3 regions of the Bradyrhizobium sp. 482_C4_N1_8 genome follow, and region 2 is predicted to be linked to each of the others. Evidence: predicted binding sites of a transcription regulator. Region 2 holds the regulator's gene; each other region holds the start of a gene.
The links. Region 2 encodes PhoB, which activates phosphate uptake and scavenging genes when phosphate is short. Its sites were predicted from a motif close to TGTCATNNANCTGTCAT; they were not measured.

Region 1: a site for PhoB is predicted at 3,120-3,136, ahead of AB7Z56_RS20845 (glycerophosphodiester phosphodiesterase family protein). Genes of this name have one in related genera too.
Region 3: a site for PhoB is predicted at 4,023-4,039, ahead of phnF (phosphonate metabolism transcriptional regulator PhnF). Genes of this name have one in related genera too.

What each region holds. Positions count from the first base shown of each region.
Region 1 covers NZ_CP197231.1:4,362,086-4,369,436, forward strand. Annotated here, with positions in the region: gene AB7Z56_RS20830 (FtsB family cell division protein) at 1-43, shown strand, start outside; gene AB7Z56_RS20835 (helix-turn-helix domain-containing protein) at 260-1,219, shown strand; gene adh (aldehyde dehydrogenase) at 1,529-3,046, shown strand; gene AB7Z56_RS20845 (glycerophosphodiester phosphodiesterase family protein) at 3,253-4,605, shown strand; gene pdhA (pyruvate dehydrogenase (acetyl-transferring) E1 component subunit alpha) at 4,860-5,882, shown strand; gene AB7Z56_RS20855 (pyruvate dehydrogenase complex E1 component subunit beta) at 5,912-7,312, shown strand; gene AB7Z56_RS20860 (DUF5076 domain-containing protein) at 7,316-7,351, shown strand, end outside.
Region 2 covers NZ_CP197231.1:8,671,342-8,678,692, forward strand. Annotated here, with positions in the region: gene AB7Z56_RS41145 (Hsp33 family molecular chaperone) at 1-211, opposite strand, end outside; gene argF (ornithine carbamoyltransferase) at 509-1,432, opposite strand; gene AB7Z56_RS41155 (aspartate aminotransferase family protein) at 1,432-2,640, opposite strand; gene AB7Z56_RS41160 (GcrA family cell cycle regulator) at 3,097-3,609, shown strand; gene phoB (phosphate regulon transcriptional regulator PhoB) at 3,845-4,552, opposite strand; gene phoU (phosphate signaling complex protein PhoU) at 4,568-5,284, opposite strand; gene pstB (phosphate ABC transporter ATP-binding protein PstB) at 5,296-6,117, opposite strand; gene pstA (phosphate ABC transporter permease PstA) at 6,114-6,959, opposite strand; gene pstC (phosphate ABC transporter permease subunit PstC) at 6,961-7,351, opposite strand, start outside.
Region 3 covers NZ_CP197231.1:8,503,348-8,510,698, reverse strand. Annotated here, with positions in the region: gene phnC (phosphonate ABC transporter ATP-binding protein) at 1-329, shown strand, start outside; gene phnD (phosphonate ABC transporter substrate-binding protein) at 389-1,324, shown strand; gene phnE (phosphonate ABC transporter, permease protein PhnE) at 1,401-2,285, shown strand; gene phnE (phosphonate ABC transporter, permease protein PhnE) at 2,282-3,130, shown strand; gene phnF (phosphonate metabolism transcriptional regulator PhnF) at 3,257-3,988, opposite strand; gene phnG (phosphonate C-P lyase system protein PhnG) at 4,108-4,572, shown strand; gene phnH (phosphonate C-P lyase system protein PhnH) at 4,577-5,185, shown strand; gene AB7Z56_RS40355 (carbon-phosphorus lyase complex subunit PhnI) at 5,190-6,293, shown strand; gene AB7Z56_RS40350 (alpha-D-ribose 1-methylphosphonate 5-phosphate C-P-lyase PhnJ) at 6,290-7,186, shown strand; gene phnK (phosphonate C-P lyase system protein PhnK) at 7,179-7,351, shown strand, end outside.

The DNA of each region.
Region 1 (7,351 bases), 4.3 Mb from region 2:
TGTCAATCCGCACGATCTCGTTCGGATGATCCCGGCGAAGTAGCGCTTTTCGCTGCATTCGAAACCGGCATCGAAAGCCGCTGCCGAAATCCCGCAACCGTGTAGCAATTCTACCGAAAGTCTTAGGCTTGGAACCGGGCTGCCGCCTTGACGGCAACGCAGCAACGGCCCCATGGCTTCTGCCGCCGTCTGCCTGAGTTGACGCAGATCAACCGGGCCATGCCGGCGCAGCCTAGACTGCCACCCGGAGGAAACAGTGATGAATGGGCCAATGTCCCGGCATCACGCGGCCCGCGTCGAGGCCGCCATTGCGTCAGGCCAGGCCGCGCGCTCCGCGCTGGTGGCCTCATGGCGCCGTTCGTCCCGATTGCATCATCTCGATCCCGCCGGTCGCAGCGCGCCGATGCGGCTGAGTGATGTCGAGTTGCGGCAGGCGCGCGAGCGTGTCGCGCCGCTGCTCGCCGCCGCGCAAGGCGCGATGGACCGGCTCTATCAGGCGGTCGGCGCGAGCGGCTGCTGCGTGCTGCTCGCCGACGGCGCGGGCGTGCCGGTCGACCGCCGCGGCACAGCGGTGGACGATGCGACGTTCCAATCCTGGGGCCTGTGGACCGGCGCGCTCTGGAGCGAGGATCATGAAGGCACCAACGGCATCGGCACCTGCGTCGTCGAGCAGCGCCCGCTGACGATCGACCGCGACCAGCATTTCTTCACCCGCAACACGCTTCTGAGCTGCACCGCCGTTCCGATCTACGACCACGAGGCGGCGTTTGCGGGCGTGCTCGACGTCTCCTCCTGCCGCGCCGACCGGACCGATGCGTTTTCCAATCTGATCGCGCTCGCGGCAGGTGAGGCGGCGAGGCGCATCGAGGCTGATCTGTTTCGCCGCGCCTTCGCCCATGCCCGCATCGTGCTGACGCAAGGCGCCGACGGCCAGGCCGGCGGCCTCGTCGCGGTCGATGCGGATGATCTCGTGATCGGCGCGACCCGGTCCGCGCGGGTGGGACTCGGGATTGCGCCCGGCCGTCCCTTGCAGCCGGTGCCCGCGGCTGACCTCCTCGGCGGCGAACCCGCGCATGACCATCTTGCCGGCGGCCAGCGCGCGGTGTTGCAGCGGGCGCTGCTGCGCGCGGACGGCAATGTTTCTGCCGCCGCCAAAGCCCTCGGCGTCAGCCGCGCCACGCTGCACAGGAAGCTGAAGCGGTTCGAGCTGAAGCACTGAGCTGCGGCTCTGTTTTTCTTCCGCGCCCACCAACTCAACCCTCATGGTGAGGAGGCCGCGAAGCGGCCGTCTCGAACCCATGCAGACCTGGCTGTGCCCGCGGCCATCCTTCGAGACGCGCGCAAGAGCGCGCTCCTCAGGATGAGGGCTGAGTGTGTGGGGGAGCTGCGTCACCTGTCGCAGAACTGCGACAGGTTACCCCAGCCATCGCTCCCGCCCGGGCTGACAGGAAAACGCTCCCGCGACATCGTCGGCGCAAGTCGTGAACACGCGACGAATTGCGCAAACAGCAAACATCGGGAGTGATCAATGAACAAGGTGGAATTCCTCGGCGTCACCCAGGTTCCCTTCGCCGAACGCTATGACAATTTCATCGGCGGCAAATTCGTCGCGCCAATCTCCGGCAAGTACTTTGACAACGCCTCGCCGGTGAACGGCCAGATCGTCTGCAAGATCGCGCGTTCCGATGCGCAGGACGTCGAGGCCGCGCTTGATGCGGCGCACGCCGCCAAGGGCGCCTGGGGACGCACCAGCGTCGCCGAGCGCGCCGCGATCCTGAACCGTATCGCCGACCGGATGGAAGAGAATCTGGAGCGCCTTGCGATTGCCGAGACCTGGGACAACGGTAAGCCGATCCGCGAGACCCGCGCCGCCGACCTGCCACTCGCGATCGATCATTTCCGCTATTTTGCCGGCGTGGTGCGCGCACAGGAAGGCTCAATCGGCGAGATCGACCACGACACCATCGCCTATCATTTCCACGAACCGCTCGGCGTGGTCGGCCAGATCATCCCCTGGAACTTCCCGCTGCTGATGGCCTGCTGGAAGCTCGCGCCGGCGCTTGCCGCCGGCAATTGCGTCGTGCTCAAGCCGGCCGAGCAGACGCCGGCCTCGATCATGGTCTGGGCCGAGATCATCGGCGATCTCCTGCCGCCCGGCGTCCTCAACATCGTCAATGGCTTTGGCCTCGAAGCCGGCAAGCCGCTCGCGTCCAGCCCGCGGATCGCGAAAATCGCCTTCACCGGCGAGACCACGACCGGCCGGCTCATCATGCAATATGCCAGCCAGAACCTGATCCCGGTCACGCTCGAGCTCGGCGGCAAGTCGCCGAACATCTTCTTCAACGACGTCACCGCCGAGGACGACGACTTCTTCGACAAGGCGATCGAAGGTTTTGTGATGTTTGCGCTGAACCAGGGCGAGGTCTGCACCTGTCCGAGCCGGGCGATTGTCCACGCCGACATCTACGACCGCTTCATGGAGCGGGCGCTGAAGCGCGTCGCCGCGATCAAGCAGGGCGACCCGCGTGCGGCCGACACCATGATCGGCGCGCAGGCATCTAGCGAGCAGCTCGCCAAGATCCTCTCCTATATCGACATCGGCAAGCAGGAGGGCGCCAAGGTGCTGGCCGGCGGCGGTCGTGCCGAGCTCGGCGGCGATCTTTCCGGCGGCTTCTACGTCCAGCCGACGGTGTTCGAGGGCCACAACAAGATGCGAATCTTCCAGGAGGAGATTTTTGGTCCCGTCGTCTCGGTCACGACCTTCAAGACCGATGACGAAGCGCTCGCGATCGCCAACGACACGCTCTATGGCCTGGGAGCCGGCGTCTGGAGTCGCGATGCCAACCGCTGCTACCGCTTCGGCCGGGCCATCCAGGCCGGACGGGTCTGGACCAACTGCTACCATGCGTATCCTGCGCATGCCGCGTTCGGCGGCTACAAGCAGTCGGGCGTCGGTCGCGAGACCCACAAGATGATGCTCGATCACTACCAGCAGACCAAGAATCTCCTGGTCAGCTACAGCCCGAAGAAGCTTGGCTTCTTCTGATCGGGCAAGATCTGATTGGGCAATATCTGATGGGGCAGGAGAGGGCGGTGCAACCTTGCGCCGTCCTCTCCGCCGTCATCCGTCTGTCAGAGTCTTGAGACAAGACGACAGCGCCGACCGTATTCGGTTCGGCGCCCGCGGCATTCGAAGCGATGCCGGGCAAAGACGGAGGCTTGGTGATGCGGAACAGTCGTTCAGGACGGACAATGGGTGTCGCAGCGATGCTGTTCGGCGCGGCGGTGCTGCCGCTGTCGATGGCCTTTGCACAGTCCGGCGCGGCGCCAGCTGGCGCCAAGCCCTTCCTGACCGTCGATGGAAAGGCGCCACTGGTCCTTGGCCATCGCGGCCTGCCGGGCCTGGTACCTGAAGAGACCGAGGCGTCGTACGACCTCGCCGCGGCGCTCGGGACCGATGCGCTCGAAGAGGATTTGCACCTGACCAAGGATTGCGTTCTGGTCGTGCGCCATAACCCCTGGCTGAGCGACAACACCAACATTGCCGAGGTGGCGAAGACCAATGCGGCCGTCGCTGCCCGCAAGCGCACCGTGCCCGGTGTGCGCGTCAAGGCCCCGTCGGCCACCGGCGTGCCTGCCGACTACCTGACGGATCTCAGCGACCAGGCCGATCCCAAGTCGGTGCTGAAGTCGCTGATCGTGGACGGCGAGGATCATACCAACGATTGGTCGATCAGCGACTTCACCATGGCCGAGCTGAAGCAATGGATCGGCGGCACCACCTATGACGCGGCCAACGAGCGGCCGAAAGTCTTCAACGGCAAGCTCCCGATCATCAGCTTCCAGGACGTCATCGACATCGCCAAGGTCAAGAGCAAGGAGACCGGGCGGTCCATCCTCGTCTATCCCGAAACCAAGAACCCGACCTGGAACAATGCCCAGGCGATCGCCAATGGCTGCGGCGCGGCCGGCAGTCGTCCGCTCGAGGATGCCCTGATCAAGATCATCGGGGATAACGGCCTCAATACCAAGGACGCTCCCATCCTGGTCCAGAGCTTCGAACCCGGCAGCCTGAAATATATGCGCAGCCACGGCCTCCAGACGCGGCAGGTCCAACTCGTCGACGGCAACGGAATCGACTTCAAAACCGGCAAGGTTCTCCTCAACAACATCACGAATTCGCGCCCGTTCGACTGGACGGTTGCGGGCGATGCGCGCTTGTACGATGCGATGCTGACGCCCGAGGGGCTTGCCGAGATCAAGACCTACGCCGACGGCATCGGTCCGTGGAAGGCCTATATCGTTCCGCTCAAGATCGCGCCGTGGAAGGACAGCAACGCCGATGGCACGCCCTACAAGGGATCGACGCCGGAGGCCTCGACGCAGGACGCGACCAGCCTTGTCGCGGACGCGCACAAGCTCGGTCTTTTCGTCCATGTCTTCACGTTTCGGAACGAGAAGAAGTATCTTGCCGCCGACTATCGCGGCGACCCGAGCCTTGAATATCTCAAATTCTACCGGCTCGGCGTCGATGGGGTCTTCAGCGACTTCACGCATACCGGCGTTGCCGCCCGTGCGGCGTATTTGCGCGAGTTGGGCTGGTAAGGCTGGCACGGCGAATCGGACGCGCGTGGGATTTCGGATACAAAACGGCGCGTCCGATTTCTCTGCGTTGGCTGCCCACGTTCCCTTCGCTGACCGGTGAGCTAAAGTTGCCCGATCGGCGGCAAAGGTTTTGCAAAGTTTCGGCCACGTTGCAGTGCGGCATAATGAAAGTCGCGCCATGCCGCCGCGGTCCTTTCCAAGGGCGTTTGACTTGGGTTAGAGAGGGCTGAAGTTTTCTCTGACCCGGAATTCCCATGGCCGCACCCAAGAAAGCCGCCGCAAGCACTCCACAGGACAAGACCGACGGCGGTTCGCCCCCGGAATTCACCAGAGAGCAGGAGCTCAAAGCGCTCCGCGACATGCTCCTGATCCGGCGGTTCGAGGAAAAGGCCGGCCAGCTCTACGGCATGGGCGCGATCGGCGGCTTCTGCCACCTCTATATCGGCCAGGAAGCCGTGGTGGTCGGCATGCAGATGGCCCTGAAGCAGGGCGATCAGGTCATCACCGGCTATCGCGATCACGGTCATATGCTTGCCACCGGCATGGAGGCCAACGGCGTCATGGCCGAGCTCACCGGCCGGCGCGGTGGCTATTCCAAGGGCAAGGGCGGCTCCATGCACATGTTCAGCAAGGAGAAGCACTTCTACGGCGGCCACGGCATCGTCGGCGCCCAGGTCTCGCTCGGCACGGGTCTGGCCTTCGCCAACCACTATCGTGGTAACGACAATGTCAGCGTCACCTATTTCGGCGACGGCGCGGCCAACCAGGGCCAGGTCTATGAGAGCTTCAACATGGCGGAGCTCTGGAAGCTGCCGGTGATCTACGTCATCGAGAACAACCGCTACGCCATGGGCACCTCGGTGTCGCGCGCTTCGGCGCAGCAGGATTTCTCCAAGCGCGGTGCGTCCTTCAACATCCCCGGGATGCAGGTCGACGGCATGGACGTCCGCGCCGTGAAGGCCGCGGGCGAGGAGGCGGCGGCCTGGTGCCGCGCCGGCAAGGGCCCCTTCATCCTGGAGATGCAGACCTACCGCTATCGCGGCCACTCGATGTCCGACCCCGCCAAATACAGAACGCGCGAAGAGGTCGAAAAAGTCCGCCACGACCAGGACCCGATCGAGCAGGTGCGCAACCGCCTGCTCGCAGCCAAGGTGAGCGAGGCCGATCTCAAGGCGATCGACGCCGAGGTCCGCGACATCGTCAATGCGTCCGCCGACTTCGCCCAGCATGATCCCGAGCCGGATGCCGCCGAGCTCTGGACCGACATTTATCGCTGAACGCGCGCAAGCTTTCTTTTGGAGTCGATATGCCAATTCAAGTGCTGATGCCCGCGTTGTCACCCACGATGGAGAAGGGCAACCTTGCCAAGTGGCTGAAGAAAGAGGGCGAGACGATCAAGTCTGGCGACGTCATCGCCGAGATCGAGACCGACAAGGCGACCATGGAGGTCGAGGCGACCGATGAAGGTACGCTCGGCAAGATCCTGATCCCCGAGGGCACCGCCGACGTTGCCGTCAACACGCCGATCGCGACCATCCTCGCCGATGGCGAGACGGCCGCCGATCTCGCCAAGGCGCCGGCCGCGCCCGTGCCGAGCGTCGCGCAGGAAGTCGCCGAATCCCGCTCGCCGGTCGGCGAAGGCAAGCCGATGATCTCGGCGCCGAAGGCTGCGGCTGCCCCTCAGGCCGTTGCCGAACCCGATCCCGAAGTGCCCGCCGGCACCGCGATGGTGACGCAGACCATCCGCGAAGCGTTGCGCGACGCCATGGCCGAAGAAATGCGCCGCGACGCCGACGTCTTCGTGATGGGCGAGGAAGTCGCTGAATATCAGGGCGCCTACAAAGTGACCCAGGGCCTGTTGCAGGAATTCGGCGCCAAGCGCGTCATCGACACGCCGATCACCGAGCACGGCTTTGCCGGCATCGGCGTCGGCGCTGCCATGACCGGGCTGAAGCCGATCGTCGAGTTCATGACCTTCAACTTCGCCATGCAGGCGATCGACCAGATCATCAACTCGGCGGCCAAGACGCTCTACATGTCCGGCGGCCAGATGGGCTGCTCGATCGTGTTCCGCGGCCCGAACGGCGCCGCCGCGCGCGTCGCCGCCCAGCACAGCCAGGACTACTCGTCCTGGTATTCCAACGTCCCGGGTCTCAAGGTGGTCGCGCCGTTCTCCGCAGCGGACTACAAGGGCCTGCTCAAGGCTGCGATCCGCGATCCCAATCCGGTGATCTTCCTCGAGAACGAGGTGCTCTACGGCCATACCGGCGAAGTGCCGAAGCTCGATGACTTCGTGATCCCGATCGGCAAGGCGCGCATCGTGCGCTCGGGCAGCCACGTCACCATCATCTCCTGGTCGAACGGCATGACCTATGCGCTGAAAGCCGCCGACGAACTCGCCAAGGACGGTATCGAGGCCGAGGTGATCGACCTGCGCACGCTGCGGCCGATGGACACCGAGACCATCGTCAACTCGGTCAAGAAGACCGGCCGTGCAGTCACGGTGGAAGAGGGCTGGGCGCAGAGCGGCGTCGGCGCCGAGATCGCCGCGCGCATCATGGAGAACGCCTTCGACTATCTCGATGCGCCGGTCGCGCGCGTCTCCGGCAAGGACGTGCCGATGCCCTATGCCGCGAACCTGGAGAAGCTCGCGCTGCCGTCGGCAGCCGAAGTGGTCGAGGCCGCCAAAGCCGTCTGCTACAGGTAGATCATGGCGGGCCCGAAGGAGCAGCCATTGCCACCCGAC
Region 2 (7,351 bases):
CGATGGCCTCGCCGAGCAGCTTGCCCACGGCAGCGGGATAATCGTGCTTGGTCAGGATCTCGTCGAGCGCGGGACCAAGCCGCACCAGGCGACCGCGCACGTCGAGTGCGTCGACCTCGTAAGGCAGCACGGCGTCATCGATGGGAACCGCTGATGGCGCGCGAACCGGGCCTTCAGGCCCGGTTTTCATGTCAGGGGATTGGGAAACCATGGCGCTTTATCTGGGGTCGATGGAGGAAAATGGAAGAGGGCGCGGAACGCTCCCCGGCATGCAGAAAAGATCGCACGAAAGCACGACAAACTCAGGGTCGTCCCGGGGGTGCGCAAAGCGCGAGCCCGGGACCCATAACCACAGGATTGCAATGTAACCGGCGACGACCACTCCGCGTCCTCGCCAAACAACTTCCTGTGGTTAAGGGTCCCGGATCGGCGCGCCGCTGTGCGGCGCTGGTCCGGGACGACAGCGGTGGATGCGGCCGCCAGCGCGGCCACCCGCTCCACCGTCGCGTTACTTCACCGCGTCAAAGCACCAGGCCAGAATGCCCTTCTGCGCATGCAGGCGGTTTTCGGCCTCGTCGAACACGACCGATTGCGGGCCGTCGATCACTTCGTCCGTGACTTCCTCGCCGCGATGGGCGGGCAGGCAATGCATGAACAGCGCATCGGGCTTGGCCAGCGACATCAGCTTCGAATTGACCTGATAGGGCTTGAGCACGTTGTGACGGTGCTCGCCTTCCTTGTCGCCCATCGACACCCAAGTGTCGGTGACGACGCAGTCGGCCCCCTTCACGGCAGCCTCGGGATCGGTGCCGAGCACGATCGGCGCGCCGGTGGCCTTGATGAAGTCCCGCATCACCTTTTTCGGCGCAAGCTCCGGCGGCGTCGCGACATTGAGCTTGAACTTGAAACGCTCGGCGGCATGCGCCCAGGACGCCAGCACGTTGTTGTCGTCGCCGGTCCAGGCCACCGTCCTGCCCTCGATCGGGCCGCGATGCTCTTCGTAGGTCATGAGGTCGGCCATCACCTGGCAAGGGTGCGAGCGCCGTGTCAGGCCGTTGATGACGGGCACCGTCGCATATTCCGCCAGCTCCAGCAGGGCCTCGTGATTGAGGATGCGGATCATGATGGCGTCGACATAGCGCGACAGCACGCGCGCCGTGTCGGCGATGGTCTCGCCGCGGCCGAGCTGCATCTCGGCGCCGGTCAGCATGATCGGCTCGCCACCGAGCTGGCGCATGGCGACGTCGAACGAGACGCGGGTGCGGGTGGACGGACGCTCGAAGATCATCGCCAGCGTCTTGCCTTCCAGCGGCTTCACCGGCTGGTGCGCTTTCTGCTTCGCCTTCATGGCGGAGGAGGCCGCGAGCATGCTCTTGAGCTCCGACAACGGGAGCTCGTTGATATCCAGAAAGTGCTTCGGGGACTTGCTCATCAGCTCGCCGCCCGCTTGGTCTGACTGGACGAGATCGCGGCGCAGGCGCGCTCGAGCCGCCCGACGCTGTCCTCGATTTCGGCTTCGGTGACGATCAAGGGCGGCAGGAAGCGCACGACATTGTCGCCGGCGCCGACCGTGAGCAATTTTTCGTTGCGCAACGCCGCGCCAAGATCGCCGGATGGCACCACGGCCTTGATGCCGATCAGAAGGCCTTCGCCGCGCACTTCGCTGACGATGTCGGGATAACGATCGATCACGGAGGCGAGCTTCTGCTTGAGCAGCAGCGACATCTTCTGCACGTGGTCGAAGAAGCCGGGCTTGAGCATGACGTCGAGCACGGCATTGGCAGCCGAGATCGCGAGGGGATTGCCGCCGAAGGTCGAGCCGTGCGAGCCGGGCCCCATGCCGGCAGCCGCGTCCGCGGTCGCCAGCACCGCGCCGATCGGGAAGCCACCACCGAGCGCCTTGGCCAGCGACATCACGTCAGGCGTGACGCCGGTGCGGCGATGCGCGAACAGATCGCCGGTGCGGCCCATGCCAGTCTGCACCTCGTCGAACGCGAGCAGCAGGCCCTTCTCATCGCAGAGCTGGCGCAACGCCTTCAGGAAGGCGGGCGTTGCCGAACGCACGCCGCCCTCGCCCTGGATCGGCTCGATCAGGATGCCGGCGGTCTGCGGACCGATCGCCTTCTTGACGGCTTCGATATCGCCATGCGGGACCTGGTCGAAGCCGTCCATCGGCGGGCCAAACCCTTCGAGATATTTTGCCGAACCGGTCGCGGCGAGCGTTGCCAGCGTGCGGCCGTGGAAGGCGCCTTCGAAGGTGATGATGCGGTAACGTTCCGGATGACCCTTGGAGAAGTGATGATGGCGGACCAGCTTGATCACACCTTCCAGCGCTTCGGCGCCGGAATTGCAGAAGAACACGAAGTCCGCGAAGCTTTCGTTGCACAGACGCGCGGCGAGCTTCTCGCCGTCCGGGCTCTGGAACAGGTTCGACATGTGCCAGAGTTTGGTGGCCTGCTCTTGCAACGCCTTGACCAACGCAGGATGAGCATGGCCGAGCGCATTCACCGCCACACCCGAGGTGAAATCGAGATAGCGATCGCCATTGGTCGCAATCAGCCAGCAGCCTTCACCGCGCTCGAAACCGAGGTCGGACCTGGCGAAAACGGGGAGCAAATGCGGCGCTGCGCTGTTAGTCATGACGATCACTTGAATGTTGCGGACGGTGTGAGCGTGCATTGCGCAACGCACCATTGACCGGCCCGGAAAACGAAACGTGCCGCCTTTTAAGGGCGGCACGCCTGACTATCTTATGCCTGGTGAAACCGGTGTCAATGCCGCCCGGAAAGCCTCGCGAAACGCAGAATCCGTAGTCTTGCGGTGGCGATTTTGCGTATTTCCGCCACGGAACATGTGGAAGCGAGTCGGCGGACTCTTGCGCGTGAGTCACGCCATATTGTAGCGTTTGGCTTGTCAGATACGACATCTCGTGCAGCAGTTCTGATCCTCTAAGTCCTCATGTACCGGCGTAAGCGTTCGGGCGCATCTGGTGCGCCCGGCGAGCCTTAAGGGATTCTGGCGGCACGGGTTTTTCGAAGCTTAGGCATTCGCCGTGCGGCCGCCAGGATGGCAGGCGCCGGCGAAGGAAAGGGTGCAATGACCGTTTTGACCTGGTCGGATGATCGCGTCGAGCAGCTGAAAAAGCTCTGGGAGGCCGGACTTTCGGCCAGCCAGATCGCCGCTGAACTCGGCAATGTGACCCGCAATGCCGTAATCGGCAAAGTGCACCGGCTCGGCCTGTCGGGCCGCGCCAAGAGCCCTTCATCGGCAGCGCCGCGGCCGCGCAAGGCGCGCCCCGCCCAGCACATGATGCGGGTGACACGCCCGATCGCGCGCGGCAACACCGCGCTGGCGCAGGCCTTCGAAGTCGAGGTCGAGGCCGAACCGGTCACCTACGACAACGTCGTGCCGATGAGCCAGCGGCTGTCGCTGCTGGAGCTGAACGAGGCCACCTGCCACTGGCCGGTCGGCGATCCCTCGAGCCCGGATTTCTTCTTCTGCGGCGGCAAGGCGCTCTCCGGCCTGCCCTACTGCGCCCAGCACTCGCGCGTGGCGTATCAGCCCGCGGCCGATCGCCGGCGCGCGCCGGCGAAGCCGGGTCCGCGCTGAAGTCGTTCTGAGCTCAGAAAGGAGCCGTCACACGATGGCGGCTCAACAAATCCGATGTCGTCCCGGACAAGCGCGCCTCGAGCGCGCGCAGATCCGGGACCCTTAACCACCGCAAGATGTGGCTACGGGGACTCGGAGTTACCTTTTCACAAAATAACCGCTCGCTGTGGGTGTCCCGGACCCGCGCTTGCGCTTGTCCGGGACGACACCGAGAGTGTGGCCGCAGCTCACCGAGCTACGCCTGCTCCGCCTTCGCAAAGCGATCGTCCAGTGCGTAGCCCGCGCCGCGGACGGTGCGGATCGGGTCCTGCTCGCGGCCGAGATTGAGCAGCTTGCGCAGGCGGCCGATATGGACGTCGACGGTGCGCTCGTCGATGTAGATGTCACGGCCCCAGACGCTGTCGAGCAGCTGCTCGCGCGAGAACACGCGGCCGGGATGCTCCAGGAAGAACTCCAGCAGGCGATATTCGGTCGGACCGAGATCGATCGGCCGGCCCGAGCGCGCCACGCGGCGCTTGTCGCGGTCGAGCTCGATGTCGCCATAGGCGAGCACGGTGGCGAGCCGCTCGGGGCTGGCGCGCCTGAGCAGGCCCTTCACGCGTGCCAGCAGCTCCGGCACCGAGAACGGCTTGACGATGTAGTCGTCGGCGCCGGTCGCAAGGCCCCGCACCCGCTCGCTCTCCTCGCCGCGCGCGGTGAGCATGATGATCGGGAGCTGCTTGGTCTCGGGCCGGGTGCGCAGCCGCCGGCACAGCTCGATGCCGGAGAGGCCCGGCAGCATCCAGTCGAGCACGATCAAATCGGGGATGTGCTCCTTGAGGCGGGTGTCGGCGTCGTCGCCGCGCATCACCGTCTCGACGTCATAGCCGTCGCCTTCGAGGTTGTAGCGGAGAAGCTCGGTGAGAGCTTCCTCGTCCTCAACCACCATAATGCGTGCGCCCATGGTGTTCGTCGCTCCTTAAGTGTTCGGGACCGTCGTGGCGAAGGTCGTCATGTCGCCCTTCGGCCGCTTGTCGGTGATCGCCTGGCCCTCGATCATGTAGAACACGGTCTCGGCGATGTTGGTGGCGTGGTCACCGATGCGCTCGATGTTCTTGGCGCAGAACATCAGATGGATGCAGAACGAGATGTTGCGCGGATCCTCCATCATGTAGGTGAGGAGCTCGCGGAACAGCGAGGTGCAGATGGCGTCGACTTCCTCGTCGCCCTTCCACACCGCCATCGCCGCCGGCAGATCGTGCGCGGCATAGGCATCCAGCACCGACTTGACTTGTTGCTGCACGAGGTCGGTCATGTGCTCCAGACCGCGGAACAGCTTGAGCGGATGGAAATCCGTCTCCAGCGCCGCGACGCGCTTGCCCATGTTCTTGGCGAGGTCGCCGATCCGCTCGAGATCGGTCGCGACGCGCATGGCGCCGACGATCTCGCGCAGATCCACCGCCATCGGCTGGCGGCGCGCGATGGTGAGAACGGCGCGCTCCTCGATCTTCTTCTGGAGCGCGTCGAGCTCGGCGTCGATGGTCACGACGCGCTGGCCGAGCGCGACGTCGCGGCGGATAAGCGCGTCGACGGAATCGACGATCATGCGCTCGGCGATGCCGCCCATCTCGGCGACCAGGCGCGTGAGCTCCTGGAGGTCGGTGTCGAAGGCCTTTGCGGTATGTTCAGAACCCATGTTCCGTCTCCTCAGCCGAACCGGCCGGTGATGTAATCCTGCGTGCGCCGGTCGGTCGGCGACGTGAAGATCTTGCTGGTGTCGTCGAACTCGATCAGCTCGCCGAGATACATGAAGGCGGTCTTGTCGGAGACGCGCGCCGCCTGCTGCATGTTGTGGGTGACGATCGCGATCGTGTAGTTCTCGGACAGCTCCTGGATCAGCTCCTCGACCTTGGCGGTCGAGATCGGGTCGAGCGCCGAGCAGGGCTCGTCGAACAAGATCACCTCGGGCCGCACCGCGACCGTGCGGGCGATGCAGAGGCGCTGCTGCTGGCCGCCGGAGAGCGACAGGCCGGAGGCGTTGAGCTTGTCCTTGACCTCGTTCCACAGCGCGCCACCGCGCAGCGCCTTCTCGACGCGGTCGTCCATCTCGGACTTCGAGATCTTCTCGTAAAGGCGGATGCCGAAGGCGATGTTCTCGTAGATCGTCATCGGGAACGGCGTCGGCTTCTGGAACACCATGCCGACGCGGGCGCGCAGCAAATTGAGGTCCAGCTTGGGGTCGAGGACGTTGGTCTGGTCGAGCATGAGCTGACCGGTGACGCGCTGGCCCGGATAGAGGTCGTACATCCGATTGAAGATGCGCAGCAGGGTCGACTTGCCGCAGCCCGACGGGCCGATGAACGCCGTGACGCGGTTGGTGCCGAGCGCCAGATTGATGTTCTTCAGCGCGTGGTGCTCGCCGTAATAGAAATTGAGGTTGCGCACCGTCACCTTGGCCGGAGCTTCGGGCAGCACCGGCGCCTGGGGCAAACCACCGGCCGCGCTCATCGATACGGAAAGATCACTCATTTTGCGGTCCTCTCGGCGCTCAGAATGCGCGCGCCAATATTCAGGGCAAGAACGGTCAGGGTGATGAGCAGCGCGCCGCTCCAGGCGAGCTGCTTCCAGTAGGCGTAGGGGCTCTGCACGAAATTATTGATGGTGACCGGCAGGTTCGCCATCGTCTTGTTCAGACCCAGGCTGAAGAACTGGTTCGACAGCGCGGTGAAGAGCAGCGGCGCGGTCTCGCCGGCGACGCGGGCGGTGGCCAGCATCACGCCGGTGATGAGGCCCGAGCGCGCCGCGCGATAGGCGATGCGCTTGATCACCAGCGAGCGCGGCAGGCCGAGCGCCGAGGCCGCCTCACGCAGTGCGTTCGGCACCAGCAGCAGCATGTCCTCGGTCGTGCGCAGCACCACCGGGATGACGATCACCGCAAGCGCGAGGCAGCCGGCAATCGCCGAGAAGCCGCGCATCGGCACCACCACCGCACCATAGATGAACAGGCCGATGATGATCGAGGGCGCCGAGAGCAGGATGTCGTTGATGAAGCGGATCACCGAGGTCAGGCGGTCGTTGCGGCCGTACTCGGCGAGATAGGTGCCGGCGAACAGACCGAGCGGCGCGCCGATGCCGACGCCGAGCACGGTCATGATGATCGAACCCACGATGGCGTTGCGCAGGCCGCCCTCGGTCGAGCCCGGAGGCGGCGTGTCCGCAACGAAGAGCTCCAGGTTCAGGCCGGCAATGCCGTTGTAGAGCAGCGTCATCAGGATCAGCGCGAGCCATGTGACGCCGAAGGCAGCGGCAGCCAGGCAGAGCACACGGATGACGATGTCCATGCGGCGGCGGCGTGCGTAGATCGGGTTCATGTTACTTCCCCGCCTTCTTTTCAAGACGCATCAGCATCAACCGTGCAGCCGCGAGCACGAAGAATGTCAGCACGAACAGCAGCAGGCCGAGCAGGATCAGGCCGGACTGGTGCAGGCCGTCGCTCTCGGCGAACTCCGATGCGATCGCCGCCGAGATCGTGGTGCCCGGGGCAAAGATCGACGACGAGATGCGGAACGAGTTGCCGATGATGAAGGTCACCGCCATGGTCTCGCCGAGCGCGCGGCCGAGCGCCAGCATGACACCGCCGATGACGCCGACGCGGGTGTAGGGGATCACCACGCTGCGCACGACTTCCCAGGTGGTGCAGCCGACGCCGTAGGCGGCTTCCTTGAGCACCGGCGGGACCGTCTTGAACACGTCGACCGAGATC
Region 3 (7,351 bases), 170 kb from region 2:
AGCAGCCCGACATCATCCTCGCCGACGAGCCGATCGCCTCGCTCGACCCGCGCAACACCAAGATCGTGATGGATGCGCTGCTGCGCATCAACAAGCATTTCGGCATCACCGTGCTCTGCAACCTGCATTCGCTCGATCTGGCGCGCAGCTATTGCGATCGCCTGATCGGCATGGCGCAGGGGCGCGTGGTGTTCGACGGCGCGCCTGCCGAATTGACCGACGACGTCGCGCGCGAGCTCTACGATCTCGAAGCCTCCGACGTCATGGGCGGAATGCCCGTGCCGGTGCCTGAGGGTGTGCCGGCGCTCGGAACGGCCGCGGCTGCCTGAGCTGCGCCTGTAGTTGCCAATTTTTGCGTCAACCGACCCCAACCGATGAAGAGGGTATCATGATCACTCGCAGACTGGTTCTTGCCGGCGCCGCCGCGCTCGCGTTCACGACTTCGGCCTCCGCCGACGACTGGAAAGCCAAATACCCCGAACTGACCTTCGCGGTCATTCCGGCGGAAAACGCCTCGGGCGTGACCGAGCGCTGGGCGCCGTTCATGAACTATCTCTCCAAGGAATTGGGCGTGAAGGTCACGCTGCGCATCGCCAACGACTACGCCGCCGTCATCGAGGGCCAGCGCGCCGGCAACATTTATATCGCCAGCTACGGCTCGGCGTCATTCGCCCGCGCCCGCCTGACCGGCGTCAAGACCGATGCCTTCGCCAACGACATCAACGCCGACGGTTCGACCGGCTACTACTCTGTGTTCTTCGTCAAGGCGAGCAGCCCCTACAAGAGCGTCGACCAGCTCAAGGGCAAGAACCTCGGCCTCGTCGATCCGAACTCGACCTCCGGCAACAACGTGCCGCGCTTCGAGCTCGACAAGATGGGCATCACGGATGCCGACACCTATTTCAGCAAGGTCGTCTTCACCGGCAGCCACGAGAACGCGATCCTGGCGCTGGCGCAGGGCACGGTCGACGTTGCGGCCAACCAGTGGACCAGCGATGACGATTCCACGCTGGCGCAGATGCTGACCAAGGGCATGCTGAAGAATGCCGACGGCTCGCCGATGAAGAAGGACGATTTCCGCATCATCCACAAGTCGGCGCCGATCATCAACGGCCCCTACGCCTACAATTCCGACCTGCCGGAAGATGCCAAGGCGGCGATCGCCAAGGCGTTCTTCGACGCGCCGGCCAAGGACAAGGCGGCCTTCGATCGCCTCCAGGACGGCCAGAAGAAGGGTTTTCATCCCGCCACCACCAAGGACTGGGATGGCACGATCGAGCTGATCAAGTTCGTCGATGCACTGCGTAAGAAGAAGGCGTCCTGAGTTTCGGGACGATAGCACTGGAGCCGGGTCGATGGACCCGGCTCTTTCTCTTTGATCGACTACCTTCCCTGGCCAGATGACCGTCGCGGTTTCGATCCTCCCCGAGCAGCAGCTCGCCGTGCTCAACGCGGCCTATCGCCAGGCGGTCGCGCGCAAGCGGCTCCGACTCCTTTTGGGGCTGGTGATCTTTGCCGCAGCGCTGTTTCTTGCCGCGATCGGCGCGGAAGTGAACCTGCGCACCTTCTTTGCCCATTTCGGCAATTTCATCAGCTATTTCGACCGCATCCTCACGCTCGATAGCGGCCAGCGGGTCTGGACCGATGCCGGCGAGTGGCTGTGGGGCTGGCGCAAATGGCTGAAGATGCTGGGCGAGACGCTGCTGATCTCCTACGTCGGCACGCTGATCGGCGCGACCTTGGCCTTCGCCTTGAATTTCTTCGCGGCTGAGAACACCTCACCGTCGCCCTGGCTGCGCTTCGTGGTGCGTCGCCTGCTCGAATTCGCCCGCACCGTGCCGGGCATCGTCTTCGCGCTGATCTTCGTGATTGCCTTCGGGCTCGGGCCGATGGCCGGCGTGCTCGCGATCGCGATCCACTCCACCGGCGCGCTCGGCAAACTGTTCTCCGAGATCGTCGAGAATGCCGACATGAAGCCGGTCGAGGGCATCCGTTCGACCGGCGCGAGCTGGCTCTCCTGCATGCGCTTTGCGATCGTGCCGCAGGTGACGGCGGGGTATGCCAGCTACGCGCTGCTGCGCTTCGAGATCAACGTCCGTGAAGCCTCCGTCATGGGCTTCGTCGGCGCCGGCGGCATCGGCCAGGAGCTCGTCGTCGCCATCCGCAAGTTCTATTACTCCGACGTCAGTGCCATCCTGCTCACCATCATCATCACGGTCTTCATCATCGACATCACTACGGGCTGGCTACGCGGCCGTCTGTTCGGCAAGGAGGCACGGACGTGACGAGACCGCAGGAGGTCGACACGCGAGAGCTTCGCGCGCGCTACCCCGATGTGTTCGATCGCCCCGCCTCGGCGCGGCTCGCGATGCCGGCGATGATCGTCGCGGCGTTTGCGATCCTGGTTTACGGCCTCGTCGATCTCGACTTCTCGCCGTCGCGATTCTTCGCAGGGCTGAGCCAGCTCGGCTGGATCGGCCTGATGATGATCCCGCCCGATCCGGGCTCTTCGCTGCCGGTCTATCTGAAAGCGCTGGGTGAGACGCTGTCGATCGCGCTGCTCGGCACGACGCTCGCCGCGCTGTTCGCGCTTCCGGTCAGCCTGCTGGCCGCGCGCAACGTCATACCTTCGCAGATCCTGCGTTTTCCGGTCCGCCGTTTCCTGGATTCGATCCGCGGCGTCGACACCCTGATCTGGGCGCTGGTGTGGATTAACGTCGTCGGGCTTGGTCCGTTCGCCGGCGTGCTCGCCATCGCCGTGTCGGATTTCGGCGCGTTCGGCAAACTGTTCTCGGAGGCGATCGAGGGCGCCGACCAGAAGCAGGTCGAAGGCGTCCGCGCCTCCGGCGGCAGTGCTTTGCACGAAATCCGCTTCGGCCTGCTGCCGCAGGTGCTGCCCGTGATCGCCGGCCAGGTGCTCTATTTCATCGAATCCAACACGCGCTCGGCCACCATCATCGGCATCGTCGGCGCCGGCGGCATCGGCCTCCAACTCGCCGAGCAGATCCGCGTGCTGGAATGGCAGCGGGTGTCGTTCCTGATCCTGATGATTCTGGTCGCCGTCGCCGCGATCGATTTTATTTCGAGCAAGTTGCGGTTTGCGATCATTGGGCGGCGAGCTGTCGCCTGATCGCCGGCGCCGTAGGGTGGGCAAAGCGAAGCGTGCCCACCACTTCTGCTTAGATATCGGGGAGAGATGGTGGGCACGGCGCAAGTGCGCCTTTGCCCACCCTACGAGCCCTGCGTGGTCGCCCGCTCACCCGTTCTCCACCAGAAACTCCACCCGCTCCGCTGCAAAGCGCGAGTGCTTGGTCACCAGCGGCTTGCCGGCGAGATCGTGGTCGGTCGCGTCGACCACCAGGATCGGCCGTCCCAGCGGCAGATCGAGCCGCGCGGCATCGGTTGCGTCCACGATGCCGGCGGTGATCCGGGTCGCGCCGCGGCTGTAGTCGCGGACGCCGTAATGCTCGAGCAGTTTCGTCATCGAGCGCGTCGCGGCGAATACCTCACCCGCGCCCGGAAACAATTCCGCTGACAGCCAGGTGGTGGAGACGCAGATCGGCGTGCGGTCGGCGAGGCGGATCGCCTCGATCCGCACCAGCGGCGCGCCGGCCTTCAATCCCAGTTCGCGCGCCAGTTCGCGGGTCGCGACGTCGTCGGACGCCTCGATCAGCCGGCCATGCGGTTCGCGGCCGTCGGCGCCGACGATCTCGGAGAAGCGGGTGCGCGAGCGCAAGGGATAAGCGAGGCGCTGCGCCTCGACATAGGTTCCGCTGCCGCGTTCGGCGCGCACGATGCCGCGCTCGGCAAGTGCGGCCAGCGCGCGCCGCACGGTGTGGCGGTTCACGCGATAGGTCTCGGCGATCTCCATCTCGCCCGGCAGCTTGTCGCCGGCTGCAAAGCGGCCGTCGGCGATGCCGCGCTCGATGCCGTCGGCAACGAGGCGCCACAGCGCGACGCCCGAAGAGGCTGTGTCCTGCATGCTCATGTCGCCGAGAAGCCTACTTCAGAAATCACACGTTTGTCACGAAACAGTCATGGCGCTTCCGTATCAAGTTGTCTATTATCATAGACAACTTGGATTCGGCAAGTTCTGTCAAAAGCTCGGTGGATTGGGTGACCCAGCACAACAACCAGCAAGTCCAGCGCAAGGCCGCGATGGCCGTGCTGGCGCACGCGGAGGCGGGCGAGATCGCCGCTCGCCTCCGCGCTCTCGCCCTGCCGGCGCATCAGGAGCTACGCGCGCCGGAAAACGGTCTCGTCATGCTGCGCGGCCGGGTCGGCGGCGACGGCGCGCCGTTCAATCTCGGTGAAGCCACGGTGTCTCGCGCAGCGGTCCGGCTCGCGAGCGGCGAGGTCGGCTTCGGCTACACGCTGGGGCGCGATGGCGAAAAGGCGCGGCTGATCGCGCTCTGCGACGCGCTGGCGCAGTCCAGTGATTTCGGTGAGGCGGTGGAGCGTGACGTTATCGCGCCGTTGCGCGAGCAGCTTATGATCCAGCGCAAGCAGGCGGCGGCCGAGACCGCCGCGACGAAGGTTGATTTCTACACCATGGTGCGCGGTGAGGGGTGAGGCCATGACCACGATTGCGGAACTGCCGCCGGGTTTCGTCGACAAGGTCTTGTCGGCGCAATCGACCTTTCGTTCCGTGATGGACGCGATGGCGCGACCGGGCTCGGTCCAGCGCATCGTGCCGATGGCGGGAGCGCCCGCGCCAACGATGCGCGGCACTGCCGCGATCGCGCTGACGCTGTTCGATCACGACACGCCGCTCTGGCTCGATGAGCGGATGACGGAGCGATCGGACGTGGTGAAATGGCTCAAGTTCCACACCGGCGCGCCGGTGGTGCAGGACTCCTCGATCGCGAGTTTCGCGCTGATCAGTGACGGTGCGGCGCTGCCGTCGCTCGAGCGCTTCGCACTGGGCACGAACGAGTATCCGGATCGTTCGACCACGGTGATCCTTCAGGTCGAGAGCCTGAATTCGGGGCGCAGTTTCGAACTGCGTGGCCCCGGCATCGACGGTGTCGCGACGCTTCAGGCCTCGATCAGGCCTTTCGACCTGTTCGAACGGCTGCAGTTCAACGAGGCGCTGTTTCCGCGCGGCATCGATTTGGTGCTGGTCGCCGATGATGCCGTGGTTGCGATCCCGCGCACCACGCGTGTCGTGAACAAGGGAAGCTAGTCGCATGTATGTCGCAGTCAAAGGCGGCGAGCGCGCCATCGAGAACGCCCATCGCCTGCTCGCCAATGCGCGGCGTGGCGACCAGAGCATTTCCGAAGTCACGCTGGATCAGATCTCGGAGCAGCTTGGCCTCGCCGTGGACCGCGTCATGAGCGAAGGGTCGCTCTACGACCGCGAGCTCGCGGCGCTCGCGATCAAGCAGGCGCGCGGGGATCTGATCGAGGCGATCTTCCTGGTCCGCGCCTTCCGCGCCACCCTGCCGCGCTTCGGCGCCAGCGAGCCGGTCGACACCGGCGCGATGCGCGTGCAGCGGCGGGTGTCGGCGACCTTCAAGGATATTCCCGGCGGCCAGATCCTCGGGCCTACCTTCGACTACACGCACCGCCTGCTCGATCCCTCGCTTGGCCAGGGCTTCGTGCCTGAAGTGCCGGCGACGGCCGAAGCTTCGACGGCGCCCACGCCGCGTGTGACCGACATTCTGGGCCGCGACGGGCTGATCGAATCCTCGCCGCGGGCCGAAGACGGCGCCAGCGTCGGCGACCTCACGCGCGAACCGCTGAACTTCCCGGCCGATCGCGACCTGCGCCTGCAAAACCTCGCGCGCGGTGACGAAGGCTTTCTGCTGGCCATGGGTTACTCCACCCAGCGCGGTTACGGCCGCAACCATCCCTTCGTCGGCGAGATCCGCTTCGGCGAGGTCGAGGTCGAATTTTTCGCGGAGGACGTCGGCTTCGCCGTGCCGCTCGGCTCCATCGAGCTCACCGAGTGCCAGATGGTGAATCAATTCAAGGGTTCGGCGACGGAAGCGCCGTGTTTCACCCGCGGCTATGGTCTCGCCTTCGGCCAGAGCGAGCGCAAGACCATGTCGATGGCGCTGGTCGACCGGGCGCTGCGTGCCCGCGAGCTCGGCGAAGAGGCCGTGGCCCCGGCGCAAGATGAAGAATTCGTGATGTCGCATTCGGACAACGTCCAGGCGACCGGCTTCGTCGAGCATCTGAAGCTGCCGCACTATGTCGACTTCCAGTCCGAGCTCGGGCTCCTGCGCAAGCTGCGCAAGGAATTTGCCGAGGCCAATGCGCCCGATGCCATGAAGGAGGCCGCGGAATGAACGCGCCCGCCTACAATTTCGCCTATCTCGACGAGCAGACCAAGCGGATGATCCGCCGCGCGATCCTCAAGGCGATCGCGATCCCCGGTTATCAGGTGCCGTTCGCCAGCCGCGAAATGCCGATGCCCTATGGCTGGGGCACCGGCGGCGTGCAGGTCACGGCCGCGATCCTCGGGCCCCAGGATGTGCTGAAGGTGATCGACCAAGGTTCCGACGACACGACGAATGCGATCTCGATCCGCAAATTCTTCGCCAAGACCGCGGGCGTCGCCACGACCACGGCAACAGAAGATGCAACCGTGATCCAGACGCGTCACCGCATCCCGGAGACGTCGCTGCACGCGAACCAGGTGCTGGTCTATCAGGTGCCGATCCCGGAGCCGCTGCGTTTCCTCGAACCGCGCGAGACCGAGACGCGGCGCATGCATGCGCTGGCCGAATACGGCCTGATGCATGTGAAGCTCTACGAGGACATCGCCCGCTTTGGCCACATCGCCACTGCCTACGCCTATCCGGTGAAGGTGAACGCGCGCTACGTGATGGACCCGTCGCCGACGCCGAAATTCGACAATCCCAAGATGGACAATTGCCCGGCGCTGCAATTGTTCGGCGCCGGTCGCGAGAAGCGCATCTATGCGATCCCGCCCTATACGCAGGTGGTGTCGCTCGATTTCGAGGATCACCCGTTCGAGCCGTACCGCTTCAACGCGCCCTGCGCGCTGTGCGCGGCGGAAAATTCCTATCTCGACGAGATTGTCACCGACGACAAGGGCGGGCGCATGTTCGTGTGCTCGGACACCGACTATTGCGAGGGCCGCCAGGCCGCCGGACATCACGGCAGCATGAGCGCCGCGCCGTACAAGGAGAAGGCGCAGGAGGGATCAAATGGCTGAGGAGATGCTGGAGAACGATCAGCCGCTGCTGGTCGCGGAGTCGCTCAGCAAGTCCTATGGCCGCATCGCCGCGTGCCGCGACGTGTCGTTCTCGCTCTACCCCGGCGAGGTGCTGGCGATCGTCGGCGAGTCCGGCTCGGGCAAGTCGACACTGCTGCAAATGCT